4 regions of the Agrobacterium bohemicum genome follow, and region 4 is predicted to be linked to each of the others. Evidence: riboswitches for the same ligand, from Rfam matches in the RefSeq annotation. Region 4 holds a riboswitch; each other region holds the start of a gene.
What was found. A riboswitch is a leader RNA that binds a small molecule or an ion and turns the genes downstream of it on or off. The one in region 4 is predicted to bind cobalamin.
Positions count from the first base shown of each region.

Region 1 (3,752 bases), on a different contig from region 4:
CTTTCGGATTAACGGACGACGTAGTTGGCGGACCATGCATCGAGAATGGTCTTGAACGGTCTGATAAAATGCTGCTCGGCAAATTTTCCCTGCTCGACTGCAAGGCGGCTGCGCTCCTCCCGATCATAGACGACTTGCGTCAGTGAATAGTCCGAGTGCTTCAGGTTTGGGCGGTAACACGTGCCCGCAACGGAATTGGCATTGTAGATTTCCGGGCGGTAGATTTTTTGGAACGTATCCATCGTGCTGATGGTACTGATGAGCTCGAGGTTCGTGTAATCCGTCAGCAGGTCGCCGATAAAGTAGAATGCAAATGGCGCGACGCTGTTGGGCGGCATGAAATAACGTACTTGCAATCCCATCTTCTCGAAGTACCGGTCTGTCGGCGAGAACTCGCTTTGCCTGTATTCGATACCAAGGATCGGATGCTGATTGTCGGTGCGATGATAGGTCTTGGTGCTGGAGGCGCTCAGGCAGATGATCGGCGGCTTGCTGAAATGGTCCCTGTAAGCTTCTGACTTCAGGAACGCCTGAAACAGCTTCCCATGCAGATCACCGAAGTCGTCAGGTGCGCTGAAAGCGTCCTTGTTAATGTTATGCTCGGGCAGCAGGATACTGAAATCATAATCTCTGACGTAGGAAGAGAAGTTGTTACCGACGACGCCTTCGATACGCTCGCTCGTCGCTTGATCGACGATGTTGGTCTTGAGGACTTCGATGATGGGGAAGGTTTCGGTCTCTGCCGATGACCCGATGCTCATCTCCACGGATACGATTTCGATCTCGACTGCGTAGCGATCCCGTAGCGGGTTATCCCAATGCGCCATCGCATTGAACTTGTTGTCGATCATCCGCAATGCGTTGCGCAGGTTCTCTCGACGGTTCTCGCCTCGTGCCAGATTGGCGAAATTCGTCGTGGCGCGCGTACTCTCTGCAGGGCGATAGTCCTCGTCAAACGGAATGCACCTGATCGAGAAAGTGAAAGTGCTGTCCAACATCATCCGGCATCCTGCTTCCCGAATTAGGTCGTCGTAAGCGGCCCTTTCGGTTCAAAGTCATTCTTGCGGGCGGTATGCCTGACCCGGCGGCTGACTAAAAATGGTATTATCTCACTGACGTATGAGCGCTGTTCATGCGTTTGATGCCGACAACGTTCTCTACTTCTTGAGAAGAAAACTTGACCCTCCAACCAACATGCTACATTGCTTCGTCATCGTGGTTCTTCAGGCGAAAGTCTGGAGCTAAGAGGGAATTCGGTACGGCGCTCATCGCCCGAAGCCGGAGCTGCCCCCGCAACTGTAAGCGACGAGCGGAAGTCAATTCATGTCACTGAGGCGCGCCTCGGGAAGACGGACGGAAGCATTGACCCGCAAGCCAGGAGACCTGCCGCGACAGATAACGTCCACGGGCGGGGTGTCCCGGTGTGCCGCTTTGCGTTCGGCATCCTCGCGCCGTTGCCTCGCGTCATGTCTTCGCCCTGCCGCAACATGATGGCAGTGCCGATGAACCAGAACCCGACGACAAGAGCACCTAAGCAAGTCTCGATCCCCCTCGACGCGCACCTGCAGACGAGAAGTCGCTGACATGCTGGACAGACAACACCTTTCCATCCTGCGGGAAGTCGACCGTCTTGGCAGTCTGACGGCGGCTGCTGAACGGTTGAATGTGACCCAGTCGGCGCTCAGCCATACGATCCGAAAACTCGAAGAACGCTATGGAATAGCTGTGTGGGGAAAAGACGGACGCAATGTGCGTCTGACTGAGGCGGGTCGCTACATCGTTGAACTCGCGCAGCGCGTCCTGCCGCAGCTTGAAAGGGCGGAAAATGTCCTCTCTGATTACCGGTATGGACGACGAGGATCGTTGAAAATCGGGATGGAATGCCATCCCTGCCATCAATGGCTCATGGGCGTCACGAAGCCATATTTGCTCGAATGGCCCGATGTCGACTTGGAGCTGACGACCTCTTTCGTGTTCGGCGGAGTATTTGCTTTAACAGGATCAGAGATCGACATCCTGATCACGCCAGACCCGATCGATGCGGCGGGCATCCACTATGTGGCGGTCTTCGATTACGAGCTAGTCCTCGCCGTGCCGACCGGCCATCCGCTAACTTTCAAAGATCATGCCGAACCTTCAGACCTTCTGGACGAGACGTTGTTCACCTATCCTGTGCCGCCGGAAAGGCTCGATGTCTTCACCCAGTTCCTAGTACCGGGCGACACTCGCCCCCGTCATCACAGTACTGTCGAAACAACGGAGATGATGTTGCAGCTTGTTGCGGCAGGTCGCGGGGTCAGCGCAATCCCAGACTGGCTCGTGCGGCTGGACGCCGCGGAACTGGGTGTTCAACCTGTCCGGATAGGGAGCAGGGGCATCAGCAAGAGTATCCACCTCGGGTTAAGATGTGGCGATGAGGACGTCGACTATATCGCTGGTTTCCTGAGCAGGGCACGTCAAACACCTTCAACACCAGTTGCTAGCTCATAGGCGGAGTAACGTCAGTCGGAAGCATAAACGCGCGTTTGTCTGCTTTGGGCCAGATGCGGTTATCCGCTCTGCGCCAATAAGACATGGCGATTGGCATCATCAATTAGACTTCCGTAAACAGCTTCTCCGCTGCGAAATCGATAAAGGCGCGCAGCCTCGGTGTAATAAATCGCGCCGACGGCCAGAGGATGGAGAAATGGCCTGGTGCCGTCAGACTGTCGCTCAGCACCGTTTGTAGCAGGCCTTCGCGAATGGCATCGGCCGCTAGGAACTCTGGCAGATAAGCGAGGCCAAGGCTATCGATCGCGGCAGCCCTGATCGCCTCCATGTTTCCACAAGTGAGAGCGCGTCACGGAGAACCTCGCAGGAAGGCGCACTTCTATTTGGGCCGGCATCTCTCCTCTACGCAAGGAAGTCGACCTTTACGGCCGCCTGTGGGCAGATTGCTCTACGGGCCATTTCGTCTTCGATGACTTGAGCCGCACGATAGATGCTGAACTCGTCGAAATTCCGCCCGACGAGCTGGACCGAAAGGGGCAGGCCATCGGCGCTGATGCCCGCAGGCACGCTCATGGCTGGCGAGCCCGTCAGGTTGAAAGCGGCATTGACGGACGGGGTCCCATTCACAAGAGAATTTCTTGCCACGTCATGGATGAGAGGTGCGACGCCAAGCGCACCGATCACCAAAAGGAGATTGACAGATGAAAAGGCCTCGGCGAGCTCTGTGGTCAGTTCCCCACGCCTGCGGCATGCCTGGAGGTAATCGGTCGCAGTGAGCAAGAAGCCTGGTAAAAAGCGCTCGACCGAATACGGACCATAAAGATGGAGACTGCGTCTGAAATCGTCTTCGTGGACGGCTGCTGCCTCGCTATACATGATGACGCGCTGGGCGGCGAAATAGTGACGCAGAGGTGATAATGATACATCCGTGGTGGTGGCACCAGCGTGTTCAAAAAGTCTGGCAGCCTCTTCGAAAACTGCGACGCACTCGTCCGAAAAGAAGTCGGGCTCCTCTTCATGGAAACTGCGCAGGAGACCTATCCTCATGCCACACACGCCTAAAGACGTCGCCTCGGTCCATGGCTGCGACGGAATGTCGACTGAAGACGGGTCACCGGGGTCATGACCTGCAAGAGCCTGGAGTGCTATCGCATTGTCCTCAACGGACCACGTCATTGGGCCGGCGGTCTCCATGGAATAGGCTTGAGGCGTCATCCCCCAGCGGCTCACCCGACCATATGTCGGCTTCATGCCCGAAATGC
Region 1 is NZ_KQ961030.1:196,584-200,335, forward strand. It holds gene ATO67_RS14440 (DUF1852 domain-containing protein) at 9-998, opposite strand; cobalamin riboswitch at 1,200-1,405, shown strand; gene ATO67_RS14445 (LysR family transcriptional regulator) at 1,585-2,490, shown strand; partial or broken gene ATO67_RS14450 (LysR substrate-binding domain-containing protein) at 2,594-2,824, opposite strand; gene ATO67_RS14455 (amidase) at 2,893-3,752, opposite strand, start outside.
Region 1: it holds a riboswitch for cobalamin, as region 4 does, so the genes downstream of both, ATO67_RS14445 (LysR family transcriptional regulator) here and ATO67_RS16720 (CbtB domain-containing protein) in region 4, are expected to answer to the same signal.

Region 2 (3,752 bases), on a different contig from region 4:
ATGAAGGCGGCGGGGTAATAGACGCGGCCGATCTTACCCTCTTTGCGTATTTCAATCTTCGAGACGATCGGGTGGATCGAAGAGGTCGAATGGTTGATGTAGGAGATCGATCCTGTCGGCGGCACGGCCTGGAGGTTCTGATTATAGAGGCCTGAGGTCATAACCGCTTGTTTCAACGCAAGCCAATCCTCCTGCGTTGGGATCGCGATGCCTGCCGTCACAAATAGCTCGCGAACACGCTCTGTCGCTGGCAGCCATTCGCGTTCGGTGTATTTGTCGAAATACTCACCGGACGCATATTTCGAGTTCTCGAAGCCTTTGAAGCTGACGCCGCGCTCGGTCGCGATACGGTTCGAGGCGCGAATGGCGTGATAGGTGACCGTGTAGAAATAGATGTTGGTGAAATCGATGCCTTCGTCCGAACCGTAAAAGATGCGCTCGCGGGCGAGATAGCCATGCAAATTCATCTGTCCGAGACCGATGGCGTGGCTGTCGTCATTGCCTTTCTCCACCGACGGCACGGAGGCAATATGGCTCATGTCAGACACCGCCGTGAGCGACCGGATCGATGTCTCGATTGTTTTTCCGAAATCGGCGCTGTCCATGGCGGCCGCGATATTCAGGGAGCCGAGATTGCAGGAGATGTCCTTGCCCATGACGTTATAGGATAGGTCGTCATTATATTCGCTGGCGTCGCTGACCTGAAGGATTTCCGAGCAGAGATTGCTCATGGAAATGCGACCGGCAATCGGGTTCGCCCTGTTCACCGTGTCCTCGAACATGATGTAGGGATAGCCGCTTTCGAACTGTATCTCGGCGATCACCTGGAAGAAGTCACGGGCCTTGATCTTCTTCTTCTTGATCCTGCTATCCGCCACCATCTCCCGGTATTTTTCGGTAACCGATATCTCGGTGAAGGGGACGCCGTAGACGCGCTCGATGTCATAGGGCGAGAATAGATACATATCCTCGTTGTTCTTCGCCAATTCGAAGGTGATGTCGGGCACGACGACGCCGAGCGACAAGGTTTTGATCCTGATCTTCTCGTCGGCATTCTCCCGCTTGGTATCGAGAAAACGCATAATATCAGGGTGGTGGGCGTTGAGATAGACGGCACCGGCACCTTGGCGCGCGCCGAGCTGGTTGGCGTAAGAGAAACTATCTTCTAGCAGTTTCATGACAGGAATGATGCCGGATGACTGGTTTTCGATCTGCTTGATCGGCGCTCCAGCCTCGCGAATGTTCGTCAGTGACAAGGCCACGCCACCGCCGCGCTTGGAAAGCTGGAGCGCGGAGTTGATGCCACGTGCAATGGATTCCATGTTGTCTTCCATGCGCAGCAGAAAGCAGGAAACCAGTTCGCCACGTTGTTTTTTTCCCGCATTGAGGAATGTCGGCGTCGCGGGCTGGAAGCGGCCGGCGATGATCTCATCGACCATATCCTTGGCAAGTTCTTCGTTGCCTTGCGCAAGTGCCAGCGCCACCATGCAGATGCGGTCTTCGTAGCGTTCGAGATACCGCTTCCCGTCAAAGGTTTTCAAGGTGTAGCTGGTGTAATATTTGAACGCGCCAAGAAATGTCGGGAAACGAAATTTCTTGACAAACGCACGATCGAACAAATCCCGCACGAAATTGAACGAATACTGGTCCAGCACCTCTCGCTCGTAATAGCCCTCGGTCACCAGATAATCGAGCTTTTCTCGCAGATTGTGAAAGAAGACCGTGTTCTGGTTCACGTGCTGAAGAAAATATTGCTTGGCGGCAAGCCGATCCTTGCCGAGCTGTATTTTTCCTTGCTCGTCATAAAGATTGAGCATCGCGTTGAGGGCGTGGAAATCCAGTTCGGATTCCGATGTCTTCAAAGGCTTTTCGAAAGTCGTCGCGTCCAAAATCGTTCCAATCCGTGTATGACGTTAACGACGTCTTCGTCGGTTCCCAGAAGCTCGAACCTGTAAAGATACGGCACCTGGCACTTCTTCGAGATGACGTCACCCGCGAGCCCATAGGTCTCGCCAAAATTGCTGTTGCCCGCGGCGATCACGCCACGAATGTTTCCGCGGTTCTCCTCATCGTTGAGAAAGCGGATCACCTGTTTTGGAACGGCCCCTTTTCCGCCTTCGCCACTGTAGGTGGGCAGGATGAGAACATAGGGGGCTTTGACCTGAAGGCTCTCGGAAGGACTGAGGGGAATGCGCCGCGCACTCATTCCCAGCCGTCCGACGAAGCGATGGGTATTTTCCGATCGGCTGGAGAAATAGACGATCTGACCCATTGCTCTGGCTCAGGCCGCAAGCGTGCTGATCATATCCGGGCGAAAACCTGCCCAATGGGTCTCACCAGCCACCACAACGGGAACCTGACGATAGCCAAGTCCCTGGACCAAATCATAGGCATTGGTGTCTTCGGAAACATCGATGACGGTGTAGTCGATGCCCTGGCGGTCCAGAGCGCGGGTGGTTGCTGTGCACTGGACGCAGGCTGGCTTGCTGTAAACGGTAATGGTCATAATGATCCTCGTGAGATTTGTTTAGGGCGTGCGATATCGATCAGGCGTTGGGAACACCTGTTCGGGAGATTCTGGGATGCATGGCAGCCGGACTCGGCTACGGGCGTTACCGCCCGCTATTCACGCGGATACTGACTAAAATGATGCGACATTGACTTCACCCCGAAGTGGTTGATGCGGAGACCAGGGGAAGCGGCACGCGCAGGCTCATCCCGCACGCAAACGCGACCTTCGGACACCCCGCCCGTGGACGTATTCGTTTGAGGCAGGTCTCCTGGCTCACGGGTCGTCGCATCCATCTCGCCTTCCCGAAGCATTGCGGCCTCAGTGGCAGTTTGAGAGGATGCTCGCCGCTTACAGTTGCGGGGGCAGCTCCGGCATTGCTCCGTCCAGAATGGACGTCACGCACCGTATTCCCGTCTTAGCTTCCGACGCGAATCGGAAGAACCTCGAACACTAGATATAGTATATGAGGGGATAGTTTCGTCAACTCTTAGCAGGGTGGTTGTTAAAAAATTAAGTCCTCGTCCACCGCAGCCTGTGGATAACAGGGTGATCATACAGCGTGAAAGTTCAGCCCCGAATAGCCGCAGACAAGCCGATATCAAGTATCGATTTTGCGTTTCCGCAACGTTCGTAGCGCAACGGCTTGTCGAAATCGACGCTCGTCTCGGTTCCGCGGTTGGACGGATAGGAGAAGTGGCCAAACGCGCCATAGCCTTGGGCTTTCCAGAAGCTGAGTGTTTCCGGTGTCTGAACATCGGCATGGAGGTAGGACGAGGTGTAGTCAAACGCGGATGCCCGGCTCTCCAAGGCTGCCACAATCTTTGTGCCAAGCCCTTTACGACGGGCGCACGGCTCTATGTACACGCGGACAATCTGACATACCTTTTCGCCGTCGCCATAGCGATTTCGTAAGCGCTCCTTCGTAGAGGGTTTGTTTTCGAGCGCGTAAAGACCGCCAGTCGCAATGATATGTCCATCTCCGTCCCGCACAACGAGAAAACTGCCGTGCCTTTCGAGGGAGAACCAGTTGTCCGGCTGCGCCAGCAACAGCGAATCCAGGTCAGAATGCCAGGCGGGAGTGTAGTCGATCCCGTAGACGTTCTTGATCATCCGCAGGCAGAAGGTCCTCGCTTCAGCCCGGACGGCGGCCTGTGCGTCATCAGTCAGCCATTCAATCGAGAAATTGTCGATCGGCATCAGGCCGCAAGCTCCCTGCGGATGATGTCAGCGCCTGCACCGA
Region 2 is NZ_KQ961030.1:191,832-195,583, forward strand. It holds gene nrdE (class 1b ribonucleoside-diphosphate reductase subunit alpha) at 1-1,889, opposite strand, end outside; gene nrdI (class Ib ribonucleoside-diphosphate reductase assembly flavoprotein NrdI) at 1,859-2,272, opposite strand; gene nrdH (glutaredoxin-like protein NrdH) at 2,282-2,506, opposite strand; cobalamin riboswitch at 2,754-2,973, opposite strand; gene ATO67_RS14430 (GNAT family N-acetyltransferase) at 3,080-3,709, opposite strand; gene ATO67_RS14435 (methionine synthase) at 3,709-3,752, opposite strand, start outside.
Region 2: it holds a riboswitch for cobalamin, as region 4 does, so the genes downstream of both, nrdH (glutaredoxin-like protein NrdH) here and ATO67_RS16720 (CbtB domain-containing protein) in region 4, are expected to answer to the same signal.

Region 3 (3,752 bases), on a different contig from region 4:
AGATCGCTGGCCGAAAAAGACAGCACCACCACATCCGCCTGACCCTGGTTGAGATCAACCGGCTCTATCAGGTCGTCCAGAGACGAAGATGTGGTGGCGAGGATGTGCATGGATCAGGCTGCCAGCATCCGCTCGATTTTCGCGCGGTCGAGACCCTTTTCTCCGATCACGACCAGACGGCTGCGGCGCACCTCACCGGCAGCCCACGGGCGATCGAAGTAATGGTTGACGCGCGAACCGACCGCCTGCACCTGCAAACGCATCGGCTTGGCTGACACCTCGACAAACCCCTTGATGCGCAACACATTTTCCGATGCTGCGGTTTCGGAAATCCGCATCGCTAGCGCGTTTGCATCCTTTACCGCGTCCAGTTCTACAACGAAGCTGTCGAATTCGTCGTGGTCGTGATCTGCTTCTTCATCATGGTGGGTGTGGCGGTTTTCGATATGCTCTTCCACTGCAAGGCCAAGGCCAATGAGCACGGCAGGATCGATCGCGCCATTGGAAGCCACGATAATTTTAGCAGCCTTTGGAAGATGAGCGTTAATATGTGCCTTGGCGCGTTCGAGACCCGCCGCATCCAGTAGATCGCCCTTGGTCAGAACGATGAGATCAGCGCAGGCAATCTGGTCTTCGAAAACCTCTTCGACCGGATCGTCATGGTCCAGCGCCTCGTCGTTCTGGCGCTGAGCAGCGAGTGCTTCGAGATCATGCGATACCATGCCTTGTGCAAGTGCTACGCCATCGGCCACGGCCACAACGGCATCCACCGTTACACGGCTTTTGATCGCTGGCCACTGGAAAGCCTGTACTAGGGGTTTTGGTAGAGCAAGACCGGAGGTCTCTATCAGAATATGCTCAACGCGTGGCTGTCGGCTCAGAATCTGCTCGATGGCGGGCTGGAAATCATCTGCCACTGTGCAGCAGATGCAGCCATTGGCCAATTCCACGATGTTTTCTTCCGGGCAGTTTTCGATGCCACACCCCTTGAGAATGTCACCATCGATACCGACATCGCCGAACTCGTTGACGATGATGGCCAGCCGCTTACCCTCAAGCTTTTCCAGAAGGCCACGCAGCAGCGTGGTTTTGCCAGCGCCCAGAAAGCCGGTGATGATGGTGCAGGGAACGCGGTTGAGCGTGGTCATGATGTCTCCTCGGTAAAATTCAAAGGGGGAATGCGGGCAACGAGGCCACGCTTCAAACTGTCGGGCCGTCCGCGCCACGGCATCAGCCCGTCGGGCGCAGAGGCCAACAGACGTGCGCCAACCATAAGGTCGGCCGCATCGTCTTCGCTCAGCGATCCAAACATATAGGACCATCCATCGGCGCTGCGAATGGCGGCACTCAAGCCGCGCTTGCAATTGGCAAGGCAATTGACGCTGCGCACATTGACACCCTCTGCGTCACCCAGCGCAATGGCGGCCTGCGCAAGGGTCGCACCGGGGCGAGGGTCCGCATTCGGATCAGCTTCGGACCGGCAACTGCGGCACACATAAACCACGACTCCAGGCGCGGTGTCATGGTGCGTCTTCTCATTCAGGCTGAGCGATGTTGATGTAATATCCAAGAGTGTACTTTCCGCGCCTTCACATGGTCTTGGGGTGCGGATATCGAAAACGGCATGCGGACAACCGCAAAGCCATTGGCGAACAACCGACTGACCGGAGCACCCCGCCCGGCAGACGTTTTTCCTGAAACGGCAGGTCTCCTGGCTTGCGGCTTCAACACCTCGCGCCGCCTTCCCGGACTTGAAGATGTCCAGTGGCTTCCGGCGCGGGCTCACCGCTTACAGTTGCGGGGGCAGCCACGGATTTGTCCGCATAAGCGAAGTGCACCGTGTTCCCTCTTAGCTTTTCCCGTTGCCGGAAAAAGACCGTCAGTCATTAACCCTTATGCCCTGCGGTGCTTTTGTGTCAATGCCGCGTATCATTGCTCACGCATGCGTTTTGGTTATAGTCGCCGCTTTGGAAAAGCATGAGACCCGGAAGGACCAACCGCCATGACCCGCGACATCAGCGACAGCGAAGCCGAACGTCACCGCGCCAAGATGGTCAACCGCAAGGCGGTTCAAGATGCTGAAGTCTCCGAAAAGACCGTCGAAAAAGGTCTGCTGATGATCAACACCGGCCCTGGCAAAGGCAAGTCTACCGCAGCCTTCGGCCTTGCCTTGCGCATGCTGGGCACCGGCAGACGTGTCGGCATTGTCCAGTTCATCAAAGGCGCATGGTCCACCGGCGAACAACAGGCACTCGCCCTGTTCGGTGACCGTGTGGAGTGGCGCACCATGGGCGAAGGTTTCACGTGGGACACTCAGGATCTCAAGCGCGACGTCGCCGCCGCGACCAAAGCCTGGGAGGAAGCCAAGGTGATGATGGCCGATGACACCATCGGTCTCGTGGTTCTGGATGAGCTCAACATCGCATTGCGCTATGATTATCTACCGCTGGAAGAGGTGGTAGAGACCCTGCAAACTCGTCGCCCCGGTTTGCACGTTATCGTCACCGGCCGAAATGCCAAGCAGCCGTTGATGGATGCCGCCGATATGGTTACGGAAATGACGCTTGTGAAACATCACTTCAAAGCTGGTGTGAAAGCGCAATCCGGCATTGAGTTCTAATTCATGACAGCGCGCGTTTTGATGTTTCAAGGCACCGGCTCGGATGTCGGCAAGTCGCTGATGGTGGCAGGGCTGGCCCGCGCCTTCGTCCGTCGCGGACTGTCCGTCATGCCCTTCAAGCCGCAAAACATGTCCAACAATGCCGCCGTCACAGCAGATGGTGGCGAAATTGGCCGGGCACAGGCCTTGCAGGCACGGGCTGCTGGCGTTCCGCTTTCCGTGCATATGAACCCCGTGCTGCTCAAACCCCAAAGCGAGACCGGTGCGCAGGTGGTGGTGCAGGGCAAAGTAATCGGCAAAGCCAAAGCCGTAGATTACCAGCATATGAAGGCAGGGTTGATGCCGCGCGTTCTGGAAAGCTTTGAACATCTCAAGGCGAAAGCTGACATCATCCTGATCGAGGGTGCGGGCAGCGCTTCGGAAGTCAATCTCCGCGCCAACGACATTGCCAATATGGGCTTCGCCCGCGCAGCCAATGCCCCCGTCATCCTGATTGGCGATATCGACCGAGGCGGCGTCATCGCCAGCCTTGTTGGTACAAAGGCGGTTCTGGATGCAGACGATGCCGCCATGATTCATGGTTTCATCGTTAATCGTTTCAGGGGTGATCCAAACCTGTTCGATGAAGGAATGCGCATTATCTCAGATAAAACCGGCTGGAACCCGATCGGCCTCCTGCCGCATTTTGCCGATGCCAATCGCCTGCCAGCAGAGGACGCGTTGGGCCTGACAGCACCTGGGCAGCACAAACCCGGCGCGAAGATCCGCATCGCAGTGCCGATCCTGCCGCACATCTCGAACTTCGACGACCTTGATCCCCTTGAGGCTGAGCCGGATGTCGAGCTTATCAGGGTGCGCCAAGGCGATGTCATTCCCGCAAATTGTGCACTGGTGCTGATTTGCGGCTCCAAATCCACGATCGCCGATCTGAGCGCCCTGAAAAGTTCAGGGCTTGATGTAGATATCAAGGCGCATGCGCGCCGTGGCGGCTTTGTGCTTGGCCTATGCGGTGGCTACCAGATGCTCGGAAACACGGTGGCAGATCCTGATGGTATCGAGGGTACGCCTAACACGATAGAGGGGTTGGGCTTACTGGATATCGACACTGTGCTGACGGGAGACAAAAGGCTCG
Region 3 is NZ_KQ961025.1:313,601-317,352, forward strand. It holds gene cobN (cobaltochelatase subunit CobN) at 1-110, opposite strand, end outside; gene cobW (cobalamin biosynthesis protein CobW) at 114-1,151, opposite strand; gene ATO67_RS07100 (DUF1636 family protein) at 1,145-1,570, opposite strand; cobalamin riboswitch at 1,685-1,896, opposite strand; gene cobO (cob(I)yrinic acid a,c-diamide adenosyltransferase) at 2,003-2,620, shown strand; gene ATO67_RS07110 (cobyric acid synthase) at 2,624-3,752, shown strand, end outside.
Region 3: it holds a riboswitch for cobalamin, as region 4 does, so the genes downstream of both, ATO67_RS07100 (DUF1636 family protein) here and ATO67_RS16720 (CbtB domain-containing protein) in region 4, are expected to answer to the same signal.

Region 4 (3,752 bases):
TGCAGGCGTTAGCTTAGTGCGATAGACACAACGGAACCGACCGTGCCGGTCAGGCTTTTGGCATGGTCTTGTTTCGGTTTAGTGTTTCAACGTGGTTGATTGCAGGAGAAGAGAATGCCTCGTATTGCGCTGGCCCTAACCGAGGATTTTGCCGATTGGGAACCCGCATTGTTGACTGCGGCGGCACGTGGGTATCTGGGCGTCGACATCTTGACCGCAACGCCTGATGGTTCGCCCGTCGTTTCCATGGGCGGCCTGAAAGTCACCCCTGATATGGCCTATGATGCGTTGGACCCTGATATGATCCATGCGCTGGTCATTCCCGGTGGGCTGATCTGGGAAAAGGGTGTGGCACCGGATTTTACCGACCTCGTCCACCGCTTTCGCGCGCAGGACCGCGTAGTGGCAGGCATCTGTGCGGCGGCGAGTGCGCTCGCGGGAACCGGCGTGCTGAACCACGTGGCCCATACCGGCAATTCGGTGAGTTCACATAGCAGATACGAGAGCTATCAAGGCGCGGAACACTACCGCGACCAGCCGCAAGCCGTCAGCGACAAGGGCATCATTACCGCACCTGGCAGCGCGCCGGTGACATTTGCAGCAGAGGTGTTGAAAGCACTCGACCTCTGGGGACCGGAGGCGGAGGCCGAAATCACCGTGTTTTCGGCGGAACATCGGTAGACTCAGCTTCGATCAAGAATGCGGCAGGCACGTGCTGGTCCTTGCGTGTCATCGGACGTCATTGCGCGGCGCAAATCCCGACTGTTAAGGTGCAGGCTGCGGTCGACTGGCAAAGCAAGACGGGCGATCTTGGCTGCGGCGGCCGTCAAGAAGGCCGGGCTATTACTCTCGAAAAACTGTAGGCACGCTGCCTTTTCAGGCTCTTGCCGCAGCAGCGCTTTGAAAGCGAGGCGGTGCATGGCGCAAGGCGCGCCATGACCGGGGACGGAAAAACGCAGCGCATCGAGTTCATCGCTCCACTCGACTGCATTTTTCATCTTATCGGGCAGCGTCGAAACGCTTGAAGAAAAGCCCGCTCAGCGAACCAAGAATGATCCAGAACACAAAACTGGTAACGGTTGCCAGCACCATGAACCGGCGCTCGAGTGGCAGAGGTGCCAAAGCGTGTTCGCCCTCCGGCGGCAGCGGCGCGCCAATGACGTGTGGTGCGGCGATGAGCATGACGGCCAGAACCGCAGCCCATGGCTCACCCCGTCTGAAGACGAGCAGCGCCAAACCACCCGCCGTTGCGGCGACCGTCGCGATCCACCACATCTGACGTGCGCCGAGAGCGGCGGCGGGCGTGCCCGGCAATTCCGGTGGCAGACCGATCATGGGTGCCAGCATGACGGCGGCAAAACCCGCAAGACCCCAGAAGATGCCTTCGCGCCAGCCGCCTTCTGAGCCGCGTAGCGAAATCAACGCCGTCAGGACCAGCGCGTAGCCGATGGCGGTCAGCACATTGGCGGCGATGGTGTAGGCGTTGCGTTCGAAACCATCGGCAGGCGTCCAGGCTTCGGCATCATGATGATGGTCGGCCGGTGTTGCGGCATCGTGGGCGTGAGCGGGAGCAGCCTCGCCGCCGGCATTTTCAAAGGTTTCCGCCTGAAGGATGAGAGGCGTGGTGCCGACAGCCTGCATGACGCTGACGGCGAGACCGGCAATCAGCCCCACCAGAACGGCGGTAAAAACGATATTACGGAAAAATGGCATCTCTGTTTCCCTCAATGGCAAGGGAAGGCATTGGCATGACGCGTATCATGGGCGGCATTGTGCACCGCTTCGACATGCGAAAAGCCCACGAAACCGACGATGAACAGGCCAAGTGCGGCGGCTGTCAACGACTGCGCAATCTTCGATGTTTTGGTTGATACGGCTGATGTGGCCGTATTCTGCTGGATAGACATGGTGATCCCTTCCTGAGCGGGTGGGCGCATTGCTGATCAAAAGCCGCACGACCGCATTCAACATTCACCACGGGGAAAGAGACACAAGGTCTTGAAGGCCGGAGAACCGACCTGCCAACCGTGCTGTTCCGGACACCCCGCCGGTATTGACGACACTCACGTGATGGCAGGTCTCCTGGCTCGCGGGTCGTAACCTTGAAAACACCTTCCCGAACTTTGCAGTCAGTGGCTTTTCGTTTTCAGGCTATCCGCTCACAGTTGCGGGGGCAGCCACGAATCAAAGCTCGCGCTTCTATCGTGTTCCCTTTTCACTTTCCGGGCGAACCCGAAAAGACCATCACACAACCGTTATCCGGCGGAAGCTGATCCGAGTCAATGGCTGATCACGGAGACGGCAATGCCTTCAGGTAGGCCGCAATCGCGTTGCGATCTTCGGCGGGAAGGCGGGCCATGTTCTGCTGCACCTTGACCATGGAACCGCCGGCGCTATCGAAATCCGGTGTAAAGCCGGTCTCGAGATAATTGGCGATATCAGCTTGCGACCATGAACCGATGGGTTGGGACTCAGGCCGGATATCGGGAATACGCCCCTCACCTTCCGGGTTGGGTCCACCGGCTAGCCATTGGTTCTTCAGGAACCCACCCAGTGCATCGCGCGGGGTGTGGCATTCACCGCAGTGGCCGAGGCCTTCCACGAGATATTGCCCGCGAAGGACTTCCGCATCGGCATTGGCAAGCTGCACGCGCGGCTTGCCCTTGTCGAAATACAGGAATTTCCAGCCACCCAGAGCAAGACGAATATTGAAGGGAAATGGCAGATCATGGCCCGGCGCATCATTGGTGCTGGCCGGCAGTGTTTTCAAATAGGCGAAAAGATCGTTCACATCCTGCGGCGTCATCCGCGCATAGGAGTTGTAAGGGAATGACGGGTAGAGATGCTCGCCGTCTTTGCCGACGCCGCGCGTCATCGCATCGCCGAATTGCCCCACTGTCCACGCGCCGATGCCGTGCTGCGGATCAGAAGAAATGTTGGGCATGTGGAAGGTGCCGAACGGGCTTGGCAAGGCCTGCCCGCCGGACAGCGTCTTCAGTGCGTCGCCCGTGGCATTCGGCGCGGCATGGCAGCTTGCGCAGCCGCCCGCCCAGAACAGCGTTTCACCATTGGCAAGGTTCGGCTCACCCAGATTGGCCCAATGGCTTGGTGGCTGGCGTTGCGGCGCGGTTACCCACATGAAAACGCCAAGGCCGACGGCACCCGCAATAACAGCACCGCCCGCCAGCTTCGCCCAGATGGAAGCCATCGCCTTCTCCGATTCGTCCGAATTTACAATGCGAAAAGGTCCGCCGGTATGGTGGCGGACCTTGGCTGGTACCGACTACTTCTTGAGACGGTAGGTCTGGTGGCAACTGCTGCAATCTGCGCCGAGGGTCTTCATGGCAGCACCAACGCTGGCCTGATCCGTCGGCAATTGCGCCAGAACCGCATCGGCATCAGAACCGAGCTTTTCGGACTTGGACTTGAAGTCCACGAAGTTCTGCCAGATGGCAGGAGCCGCAGCGCCGCCCTCGGAACCAGCCGGGAACTGGTCCGGAAAGGCCTTGGCATTGGTGCTGATGGTGGTAACAGCGGTTTTGACGGTAGCCGCATCGTAAGGCTTTTCACCCTTGGCAATGGCGCCAAGCGCACCCATGGCGCCGCCGATACCCTTCATCAAGCCTTCGCGCTTCTCAACCTCGCCAGCTGCGGAAACCGCACCGGCGCAAAGACAGCCTATCATTATGGAAGCGGCAATGGTTCTAAGCTTCATCGTTTCTCTCTCCTGAAACCGGCGCGCCGGAGGGGTG
Region 4 is NZ_KQ961032.1:156,097-159,848, reverse strand. It holds gene ATO67_RS16740 (GNAT family N-acetyltransferase) at 1-17, shown strand, start outside; gene ATO67_RS16735 (type 1 glutamine amidotransferase family protein) at 115-681, shown strand; gene ATO67_RS16730 (hypothetical protein) at 684-998, opposite strand; gene ATO67_RS16725 (CbtA family protein) at 1,000-1,713, opposite strand; gene ATO67_RS16720 (CbtB domain-containing protein) at 1,725-1,907, opposite strand; cobalamin riboswitch at 2,056-2,261, opposite strand; gene ATO67_RS16715 (cytochrome c) at 2,291-3,208, opposite strand; gene ATO67_RS16710 (c-type cytochrome) at 3,284-3,715, opposite strand.